2 regions of the Cellulosimicrobium sp. SL-1 genome follow, and region 2 is predicted to be linked to the other one. Evidence: predicted binding sites of a transcription regulator. Region 2 holds the regulator's gene; the other holds the start of a gene.

What was found. The regulator LexA, encoded in region 2, represses DNA repair genes until DNA is damaged. The targets are predictions, from matches to a motif close to TCGAACANNTGTTCGA.
Region 1: a site for LexA is predicted at 1,707-1,722, ahead of GWJ10_RS04160 (replicative DNA helicase). Genes of this name have one in related genera too.

What each region holds. Positions count from the first base shown of each region.
Region 1 covers NZ_JAACJC010000002.1:348,054-353,324, reverse strand. Annotated here, with positions in the region: gene GWJ10_RS04165 (MATE family efflux transporter) at 20-1,315, opposite strand; gene GWJ10_RS04160 (replicative DNA helicase) at 1,788-5,271, shown strand, end outside.
Region 2 covers NZ_JAACJC010000010.1:89,105-94,375, forward strand. Annotated here, with positions in the region: gene GWJ10_RS15855 (aldo/keto reductase) at 1-352, shown strand, start outside; gene nrdR (transcriptional regulator NrdR) at 418-948, opposite strand; gene GWJ10_RS15865 (LysM peptidoglycan-binding domain-containing protein) at 1,318-1,623, opposite strand; gene lexA (transcriptional repressor LexA) at 2,029-2,763, shown strand; gene GWJ10_RS15875 (L-lactate dehydrogenase) at 2,878-3,885, opposite strand; gene GWJ10_RS15880 (ATP-dependent DNA helicase) at 3,915-5,271, opposite strand, start outside.

The DNA of each region.
Region 1 (5,271 bases), on a different contig from region 2:
GGCTGCGCGCGCCGAGCCCTCAGGCGGTGCCGGTGACCATCCAGGCGCTCCCGCGCGCGCGGAGCCCGGTGGTGACGGCGCGTGCCGCCATGAAGACCCCTGCGAAGGCGAGCCAGAGCCACGCGAGGCCCGCCGCGCCGTCGGGCGCCCAGTGCCGGACGGCGAGCGCGAACGGCGCGTAGACCACGAGCGTGAGCATGCCCGCCCAGGCGAGGAAGCGGCCGTCCCCGGCGCCGATGAGGACGCCGTCGAGCACGAACACCCACCCTGCCATCGGCAGGAGGACGCCGCACACCGCCATGCCGACGGCGACGGCGGTGCGGACCTCGGGGTCGGACGTGAAGAGGAGCGCGAACCACCAGCCGCCCGCGGCCATGACGACGCCCAGGCCTGCCCCGGCGGCGACGCCCCACTGGAGGGTGCGGCGCAGGACGGCGCGGACGCGGGGGACGTCGTCGGCCCCCAGCCCGTGCCCGACGAGCGCCTGCGCCGCGATGGCGAGCGCGTCGAGCGCGAAGGCCGCGAGCCCCCAGACGGAGTTCACGACCTGGTAGCCCGCGAGCGTGACCTCCCCGAGCCCGGTCGCGACGAACACGGTGAGGAGGATCGCGAGGCGGAGCGAGAGCGTGCGCACGAAGAGCGGCGCGCCGGCGCGCGCGTTGGCCCAGATCCCGCCTGCGGCGGGCCGCAGCGACGCGCCGTGGCGCCGGGCGCCGCGCACCACGACCACGACGAGCACCGCGCCCATGGTGAGCTGGGCGACGGCCGTCCCGATGCCGGACCCGGCGATCCCGAGCCCTGCCCCGTAGACGAGGACGACGTTGAGGACCGCGTTGAACGTCGCGCCGCCCGCGGCGACCCACAGGGGCGTCCGGGTGTCCTGCATGCCGCGCAGCACGCCGGTGGACGCGAGGACGAGGAGCATCCCGGGGAGGCCGAGCGCGGACCAGCGGAGGTAGACCACGGCGTGCTCGGCGACCTCGCCCGTGCCGCCCATCGCGCCGACGGCCCACGGGGCGGTCGTCCACAGGACGGCGGCGAGGAGCGCGCCGAGCCCGACGGCGAGCCAGAGGCCGTCGATCCCGGACTGGAGCGCCTCCCGCGTGTGGCCCGCACCGATGCGGCGCGCGACGGCGGCCGTGGTCGCGTAGGCGAGGAAGACGCACAGGCCGACGAGGGTCACGAGGAGGGTCGACGCGAGGGAGAGGCCCGCGAGCTGCGCGGTGCCGAGGTGGCCGACGACGGCGCTGTCGACGAGCACGAACAGCGGCTCGGCCACGAGCGCGCCGAGCGCCGGGACGGCGAGGGCCAGGATCTCGCGGTCGAGCCGGGACCGTGCGCGGGGACCTGTGGACGACGCACCGGGGCCGGATGGCGGCCCGGTGTCGTCGGGGTGGCCGGACGGTGTCCGGCGTGTCGTCGGCGTGTCGCCCGACTTTCTTTCTTCCACACCCCTGAGGGTAGTGATGAGGCTGGTCAGAGGCCGCTCACGGCGATGTACACAGGAAGATCGTGAGGTTGTCCACACCGTTTTCCACCGGGTGTGCACAGTGTGGGGGACTGTGTCCACAGGAACGGGGGTCCCTGTCCACCGGGCGTGCACAGGGCCGTTTGCAGGGCGTCCGGTGGCGATCTAGTGTCGCGGGGTCGTGCCTGTCGGAGGCGGGGGGCGCGGCCACCGGGACAGTCGTGTGGGTGGCCCGCGGTAGAACACGTGTACGACGAAGAGTGGTCCCGGTCGTGCGGTCCCGCAAGGGCCGTTCCAGTCCCGGGGGAGCGAGGGGCGCATGTCGATCGAGGAGCTCGAGGAGAGCTACGGGGGACCGGGGCCGTCGGGGTTCGACCGGACGCCGCCCCAGGACGTCGCCGCCGAGATGAGCGTGCTCGGCGGCATGCTGCTGTCGAAGGACGCCATCGCGGACGTCATCGAGCAGATCCGCGGCTCCGACTTCTACCGTCCGGCGCACGAGATCGTCTACGAGTCGATCATCGACCTCTACGGTCGCGGCGAGCCCGCCGACGCCATCACCGTCGTCGCGGAGCTGACCAAGCGCGGCGAGCTCCAGCGCATCGGCGGCGCGCCCTACATCCACGACCTCATGGCCGGCGTGCCGACCGCCGCCAACGCCGGGTACTACGCGCGCATCGTCCGCGAGCGTGCGGTCCTGCGCCGCCTCGTCGAGGCGGGCACGCGCATCGTGCAGCTCGGCTACGCGACCGACGGCGGCGACGTCGACGAGATCGTCAACAACGCCCAGGCCGAGGTCTACGCCGTCACGGAGCGGCGCACGACGGAGGACTACCTCCCCCTCGCCGAGATCCTCGGGCCCACGTTCGACGAGATCGAGGCCGCCCAGGGGCGCGGCGAGGGCATGACCGGCGTCCCCACCGGCTACTCCGACTTCGACCGGCTCACCAACGGCCTGCACCCTGGCCAGATGATCGTCGTCGCGGCGCGGCCGGCCATCGGCAAGGCGCTCGCGCTCGACACGCCCCTGCCCACGCCGTCGGGCTGGACGACGATGGGCGAGGTCGCGGTCGGTGATCTGCTGGTCTCCGCGGACGGGACGCCCACACGCGTCGTCGCGGCGACCGAGGTCATGGTCGACCGCCCCTGCTACGAGGTCGAACTCGACGACGGCACCGTGATCGTCGCGGACGCGCAGCACCAGTGGGTGACCTCGACCCGTGCCCAGCGACGCGCGGTCCGCGCCGGCGAGACGCCCGAGTCGTCCGTCCGCACGACCGAGGAGCTCGCGGCCACGGTCCGTTGTGTCACGGCGGACAACCGTGCGAACCACTCGATCGCCACGACGGCACCGCTGGACCTTCCCGAGGCCGACCTCCCGATCCACCCGTATGCGCTCGGGGTCTGGCTGGGCGACGGTAGCTCTCGGCGCGCCGAGTTCACGTCCGCCGACCCCGAGATCGCGATGCGGATCGAAGGGCTGGGCTACGTCGCACAGCCGAAGGGGAAGGCGGAGGGGCGTGCGCGGGCGTACAACATGCTCCTGCCCGAGCCAGAGCCCGTTGTTCGAGCGTGCATCGCGTGCGGCGGTGAGTTCACCCCGAAGCGCGCGACTCTCCTGGCGTGCGGGAAGGCCTGCGCAGCGCGGTCGCGCGGCATGGAGCGGCCTGCGCCTCCGACGTGCCCGGACTGCGGCGAGCCCGGGTGGGGCTTCCGACGGTGCCAGAGGTGCCACGCGACGAACGGCACCATGGGTGGACGGCTCCGCGCGCTCGGAGTCTTGTCGAACAAGCACATCCCCGCGGCGTATCTGCGCGCGAGCGAGACGCAACGACGCGAGCTTCTCGCGGGTCTGCTCGACACCGACGGGACGGTTACGCCGCAGGGAAGCGTCCAGATCTCGCTGACGAGCGAGCGCCTCGCGTTGCAGACGCGAGAGCTGGTCCTGTCCCTGGGATACCGCACGGGGTGGTCGACGAAGGCCGTCCAGGGTCGGACCGAGTCCTCGTCCACGGCGTACACGATCACCTTCACGACCGAGGACGACGTCTTCTGGCTGGAGCGCAAGCGGCTCGTCCACAAGGAGCGCCGTCGCCCTGGGACGGCGCGGCTCACCTCGCGGTTCGTGGTCGACGTCCGACGCGTCGACCCGGTGCCGGTGCGCTGCGTCGAGGTGGACCACCCGTCGCACCTGTACCTCGCGGGACGGTCGATGGTGCCGACGCACAATTCCGTCCTCGGCATCAACGTCGCGACGCACGCCGCGGTGCACCACCAGATGGCGGCCGTCATCTTCTCCCTGGAGATGAGCCGCAACGAGATCACGATGCGTCTGCTCGCCGCCGAGGCGAAGGTGCCGCTCACGCGGATGCGTTCCGGGAAGATGGACGAGCAGGACTGGCAGAAGCTCGCCTCGACGATGGGCAAGGTCGCCGAGGCTCCGCTGTTCATCGACGACTCGCCGAACATGTCGCTCATGGAGATCCGCGCCAAGTGCCGTCGGCTCAAGCAGCGCCACGACCTCAAGCTCGTCGTCATCGACTACCTCCAGCTCATGAGCTCCGGCAAGCGCGTCGAGTCGCGCCAGCAGGAGGTCTCGGAGTTCTCGCGTGCGCTCAAGCTGCTCGCGAAGGAGCTCGAGGTTCCTGTCATCGCGATCTCGCAGCTGAACCGTGGTCCGGAACAGCGTGGCGACAAGAAGCCGCAGATGAGCGACCTGCGTGAGTCGGGCTGCCTCACCGAGGACACGAAGATCCTGCGCGCGGACACCGGTGCGGAGACCAGTCTCGGTGAGCTGTTCGCGCTCAACGCCAAGGACGTCCCCGTGTGGGCGCTCAACGACCGGCTCCAGTACGTGCGCCGTCACCTCACCCACGTGTTCCCCACCGGGGTGAAGCCGGTGTTCAGGATGCGCCTCGCGTCGGGCAAGGAGATCGAGGCGACGGCGAACCACCCGTTCCTCACCTACGACGGCTGGACGGCGCTCGGGGACCTGGAGGTGGGCTCGCGCATCGGTGTGCCGCGCCACGTACCGGGGCCGGAGCGGAACCTGGAGTGGGACGACCGCAAGGTCGTCATGCTCGCGCACCTCCTCGGTGACGGGTCGTTCGTGAAGCGCCAGCCGATCCGCTACGCCTCGATCGACGAGCGGAACCTCGCGACCGTCTCCGAGGCCGCAGGCGCTTTCGGCATCACCCCGATCCGCGATGAATATGCCGCCGCAAGAGTCACGACCCTGCGCCTCCCGGCGCCCTACCGTCTCGCTCGCGGCCGCCGGAACCCCATCGCCGAGTGGCTCGACGACCTGGGCCTGTTCGGGGCGCGCAGCCACGAGAAGTTCATCCCGACGAGCGTCTTCCACCTGCCCAAGCGTCAGATCGCGCTCTTCATCAAGCACATCTGGGCCACGGACGGCTCGGTGACGATCAACAAGAACGGGCGCAGCGGTCGGATCTACTACGCCTCGACGTCCCGTGAGGTCGTCGACGGGCTGTCGCGCCTCCTGCTCCGCTTCGGCATCTCGACGCGCGTGCGCGCGGCGACACCCAAGGGGTCGTACCGCCCCGGGTACACGCTCGACGTGAGCGGGGTGGACGACCAGCGCCGCTTCCTCCAGGAGATCGGCGTGCACGGCGACCGCGGCGATGTCGCCGAGAAGCTGCTGACGATCATCCGCGAGACGCGGGCCAACACGAACGTCGACACCGTCCCGCGCCGGGTCTGGGACGACGTCCGCGAGATCCTCGTCGAGCGCGGCATGACGCACCGCGAGTTCGCGGCAGCGATCGGCACCGAGTTCTGCG
Region 2 (5,271 bases):
GGGCATGCTCACGGACCGCTACCTCCACGGGGTCCCGGACGGGTCGCGCGCGGCGCGCGGCGGGCCGCTGCGTCCGGCGTTCCTCTCGGAGAAGAACCTCGACCGCGTGCGCCACCTCGACGAGCTCGCGCGCGCCCACGGGCGGACGCTCGCGTCCACGGCGATCCGCTGGGCGCTGCGCGACGAGCGCGTCACGTCGGTCCTGCTCGGCGCGAGCTCGACGCGCCAGCTCGACGACAACCTCGCGGCCCTCGACGCCCCCGACCTCTCCCCCGAGGAGATCGCGGCCGTCGACGACCTCCCCGTGGACACGGGCATCAACATCTGGGCGTCGCGGTCCAGCGACCTGTAGCCGCCTCCGGCTGCGGGGCCCCGCATCCTGGGACCGGAGTCACGAGGCGCGGAATCTCGTGAGCGTCAGGCCTGGGGTGCCGCCTCGCGGTCGGTCGCGGCGTCGTCGGCGGCCTCGGGCGCCGCACGGCCCGCCGCCGCCTCGCGCTCCTCCCGGTCGACGCGCAGCGACGTGATGGCGCTCTCGAAGTCCTCGAGCGAGTCGAACGCCTGGTAGACGCTCGCGAAGCGCAGGTAGGCGACCTCGTCGAGCTCGCGCAGCGGCCCGAGGATCGCGAGGCCGATCTCGTAGGCGTCGAGCTCGGCGCTCCCGCTCGCGCGGATGGTCTCCTCGACGCGCTGCGCGAGGACGGCGAGGTCGTCCTCGTTCACCGGGCGCCCCTGGCAAGCCTTGCGGACGCCGTTGACGATCTTCTCGCGCGAGAAGGGCTCGGTCACCCCGGACCGCTTGACCACGGACAGGCTGGCGGTCTCGATCGTGGTGAAGCGGCGGTTGCACTCCGGGCACTGGCGTCGCCGGCGGATGGAGGCACCGTCGTCGGACGTGCGGGAGTCGACGACGCGGGAGTCCGCGTGACGGCAGAACGGGCAGTGCATGGCGGGGCTCCTCCGCGGGTCGCGCCGACAGGTCGGCGCGACGAACGTATGTCGTCGCGGGCGCGCGGTGCAACACGCCGACGGCGCACCCGACCGTGGACGGCAGAACGGGGGCGGTCGAAGTCGACCGCCCCCGTCGGGACGCCCCCGTCCCCATCTCGCGCGCGACTCGCCTCGCGCGCGGCGACGTGCACAGGAGTCGCGGTTGTCCGCGCACTCCTCGCCTCGTCCGCCCAGCCCCCCAGCCGGCGTGTGAGGTGCCACTAACTTAGGCGGACCTAACGGAGCGGCGCAACCCTCGGCCGCAACCTGTCGCGCGTCGGCACCGTGTGCTGCGTCACAGGTCCTGGGCCACGGCCGAGCGCCGCGTCACCGCTCGGCGACCGGGAGCAGGATCGTCTGGCCGGCCTGCACGCCCGACGACGACAGGCCGTTCAGCTCGACGAGCCCGCTGACCACCTCACGGAGATCCTCGCCCGGGGCCGCGACTCCCTGGGCAAGCTCCCACAGGGTCTCCCCCGTGCTCACGACGTGGACCCGGACCTCGACCGGCTCCCCGGGCCCGCCCGCGACGGCCAGGCCGACGCGCGCCGCGAGGACGAGCACGACGGCCACGAGGAGCACGAGGACCGCACGGCCGCGTCGCGTGAGCCGCAGCGGTGCCTGCGGGCGCACGCCTCGCTCCGCCGCAACGCCCCGCCCGAGCGCGGGCGGCGCTGCCGTCGCCATCGCCACCGTGCCCATGTCCCCTCCGTCCCGGCCCGCGAGCCCGATCGCCTTCCCCGGTCGATCGGACCCGCGTGCCCGTCTCATCTCCACGCCGACCCGCTGCGGTCGAACACCTGTACGTAGAACATCTGTACGAAGGTCTATCACGAACGACCGACAGAGTCGAGACATGCTCGAACAGGTGTTTGATTCGTGTCGCATCCTCCCCTAGCCTGGGCTCAGGTCGGTTCGCCGGACATGTCCGCTCGGACCCGGAGGGGCGACCGAGCTCCCGGGGCGCACGCTCCGGGGAGGGGAGGCCGCAGGCCCGGCTGGCGCCGGCGGCACGCGACGGACGAGGGCGGAGCGACCATGGCGGGACGAGGCACGGACAGGGCACGGGGGCTCGCCGAGGTGCGCGAGCTGCCGGACGGGTCGGCAGGGGGTGACGGGCTCACCCCGCGCCAGCGGCTCGTGCTCGAGACCATCCGCGCGTGCGTCGAGCAGCGCGGCTACCCGCCGAGCATGCGCGAGATCGGCGAGGCCGTCGGGCTCACGAGCCCGTCCTCCGTCAAGCACCAGCTCACCACGCTCGAGCGCAAGGGGTTCCTGCGGCGCGACCCGAACCGTCCGCGCGCCATCGAGGTGGTCCAGCCCGACGACGCCCGCCGCGCGGCCCCGCTCGCGCCAGCTGGCACGGCCCCCGAGCCGGCGTACGACGAGGCCCACCCCGCGCCGTCGTACGTCCCCGTCGTCGGCCGTATCGCCGCCGGTGGCCCGATCCTCGCGGAGCAGGTCGTGGAGGACGTCTTCCCGCTGCCGCGCCAGCTCGTCGGCGAGGGAGAGCTCTTCCTCCTGCGCGTGCAGGGCGACTCGATGATCGACGCCGCGATCTGCGACGGCGACTGGGTCGTCGTGCGGCGCCAGCCGGTCGCGGAGAACGGCGAGATCGTGGCCGCGATGATCGACGGCGAGGCCACCGTGAAGAGCCTGCGGCGCGCCGACGGCCATGTCTGGCTCATGCCGCACAACGCCGCGTACGACCCGATCCCCGGCGACGACGCCCAGGTGCTGGGGCGCGTCGTCTCCGTCCTGCGCAGCCTCTGAACGGTCCCCGAGCGGCTCCGGGCGCCCCTGCGGGCAGGCTCCGGACAGCACGAGAGCCGGGCGGTCCCTCGACCGCCCGGCTCTCGTCGTGCCAGGCCCGACGAGCCAGTGGGCTCAGAGCCCGAAGCGTCGCGCGACCGCGCGCAGCGACTCCGCGGACGAGCGCAGGCCCGCGAGCTCGTCGTCCGCCAGCGGGACCTCGACGCGCTCCGTCGCGCCCCGGCGGTCGACGAGCGTCGGGAGCGACAGGCAGACGTCCTCGAGCCCGTAGATGCCGTCGAGGAGCGTCGACACGGGCAGCACCCGGTGCTCGTCGGCGAGCACCGCCTCGATGATCCGGGTGCCCGCGAGCCCGACCGCGTAGTTGGTCGCGCCCTTGCCCTCGATGATCCGGTAGGCCGACTGCACGACCTCCCGCGCGATCTCGTCGCGCACGTCGCCCGTGAGCGGTCCCCGACCGCCGATGCCCTGCCACTCGAGCAGCGGCGCACCGCCGATCGTCGCGGAGCTCCAGAGCGGGATCTCGCTGTCGCCGTGCTCCCCCGCGATGTACGCGTGCACGTTCTGCACCGCGACGCCGCAGTGCTGCGCCACGAGGAACCGCAGCCGCGAGGAGTCGAGCACGGTGCCGCTGCCGAAGAGCTGGGTCGGGGGCAGCCCCGAGAACTTGAGCGCCGCGTACGTGACGATGTCGACCGGGTTGGTCACCATGACGTAGACGGCATCCGGGGCGACCTCCACGAGGCCCGGGAGGATCGTCCGCATGAGCCCGATCGTGCCCTCGGCGAGGTCGAGACGCGTCTGGCCCGGCTTCTGCTTGGCGCCGGCCGTGACCACGACGACGTCGGCGCCCGCGCACACCGCGACGTCGTCGGACCCCTCGACGCGCGCCATGGGCATGAACTGGATGCCGTGCTGGAGGTCGAGGACCTCGGCCTCGACCTTCGCGCGGTTGACGTCGAGGAGCGCCACCGTGCGCGCCGCGCCGCGCATGAGCGCGGCGTAGGCCAGCGTCGAGCCGACGGCACCGGCGCCGACGATCGCGAGCTTCGTGGTCCGCGCTCCCCCTCCCGGACCGCCCGTGGTCGCGTCGCCGGTGCCCTGCGGTGACGTGCTCGTCATGTCGCCTCCGTGAAGTCGCTGGAAAGGGCTCAGCCTAGGGCGGCGAGGCGGCGGAGCGCAGCGGTGGCCACGTCGCGGTCGGTCGTCTGCCAGAACCCTGGCATGGACCGCGTGAGGAACGACCCGTAGCGCGCCGTCACGAGCCGCGGGTCCAGGACCGCGACGACCCCGCGGTCGGCCGTGGACCGCACGAGCCGCCCGGCACCCTGGGCGAGCAGGAGGGCCGCGTGCGTCGCGGAGACCTGCATGAACCCGTTGCCACCCGCGGCCTCGACGGCGCGAGCCCGCGCCGACCTCACCGGGTCGTCCGGTCGCGGGAACGGGATGCGGTCGATGAGCACGAGCTGGCACGACGGCCCAGGCACGTCCACGCCCTGCCACAGCGACAGCGTGCCGAACAAGCACGTCGCCGGGTCCTCGGCGAACTCCCGCACGAGGGTCGGCAGCTGGTCGTCGCCCTGGCACAGGACCGGCACGTCCAGCCGCTCGCGCATCGCCTCCGCCGCGGCCACCGCGGCGCGCCGCGAGGAGAACAGGCCGAGGGTCCGACCGCCGGCGGCCTCGACGAGCGCCGCGATCTCGTCGAGCTGGTACTCGGTCGACGCCTCGCGGCCGGGCGTCGGCAGGCGCTTCGCGACGTAGAGGATGCCCTGGCGCGGGTAGTCGAACGGGCTCCCGACGTCGAGCCCGCGCCAGCGCGGCGCGTCGCCGTCACCCGCGTCCGCGGCTCCGCCCGTCGCCGCGGGGCCGAGCCCGAAGGTGCGCGCGACGGCGTCGAAGCTCCCGCCGAGCGCGAGCGTCGCGGACGTGAAGACGCCGGTGCGCTCCGCGAGCAGGTGGGTCCGGATGAGGCCCGCCACGCCGAGCGGGGCGGCGTGCAGGCGGCTCGCGCCGTCGCCGAAGCGGTCGCCGGACCAGCCGCCCTCCCCGGGCCGCGAGCACCACAGCACGTCGTGGCCCGTGGGGTCGGCCGCCATGCGCTCGGCGACCTCGAAGAGCTGCAGCATCGTCGACTGCGCCATCTTCAGGCCCGTGTCCGGCTGGGCCGGCTTGGTCACGCCGGTCTCGGGCTTGAGCGTGGAGAGCACCTCGCGCGCGGCGTCCCGGACCGCCGCGACGGCCGAGCGCGCGGCGTCGGGCAGGCCGTCCGGGAAGCGCTCGGCGGGCAGCGACCCGACGACCGTGCCGAACGCGGCGGACGCGGCGTCGAGCGCGTCCGTCGTGACCCCGCCGTGGCGGCGGGCGAGGCGCGCCGCGCCCTCGATCGCCGGGACCGAGAGGTCCACCGTCGCGGCGGCCGTGACGCGGTCGGCGAGCTCGTGCGCCTCGTCGACGACGAGGACGTCGTGCTCGGGCAGCACCCCGGGCGACCCCATGGCCGCGATG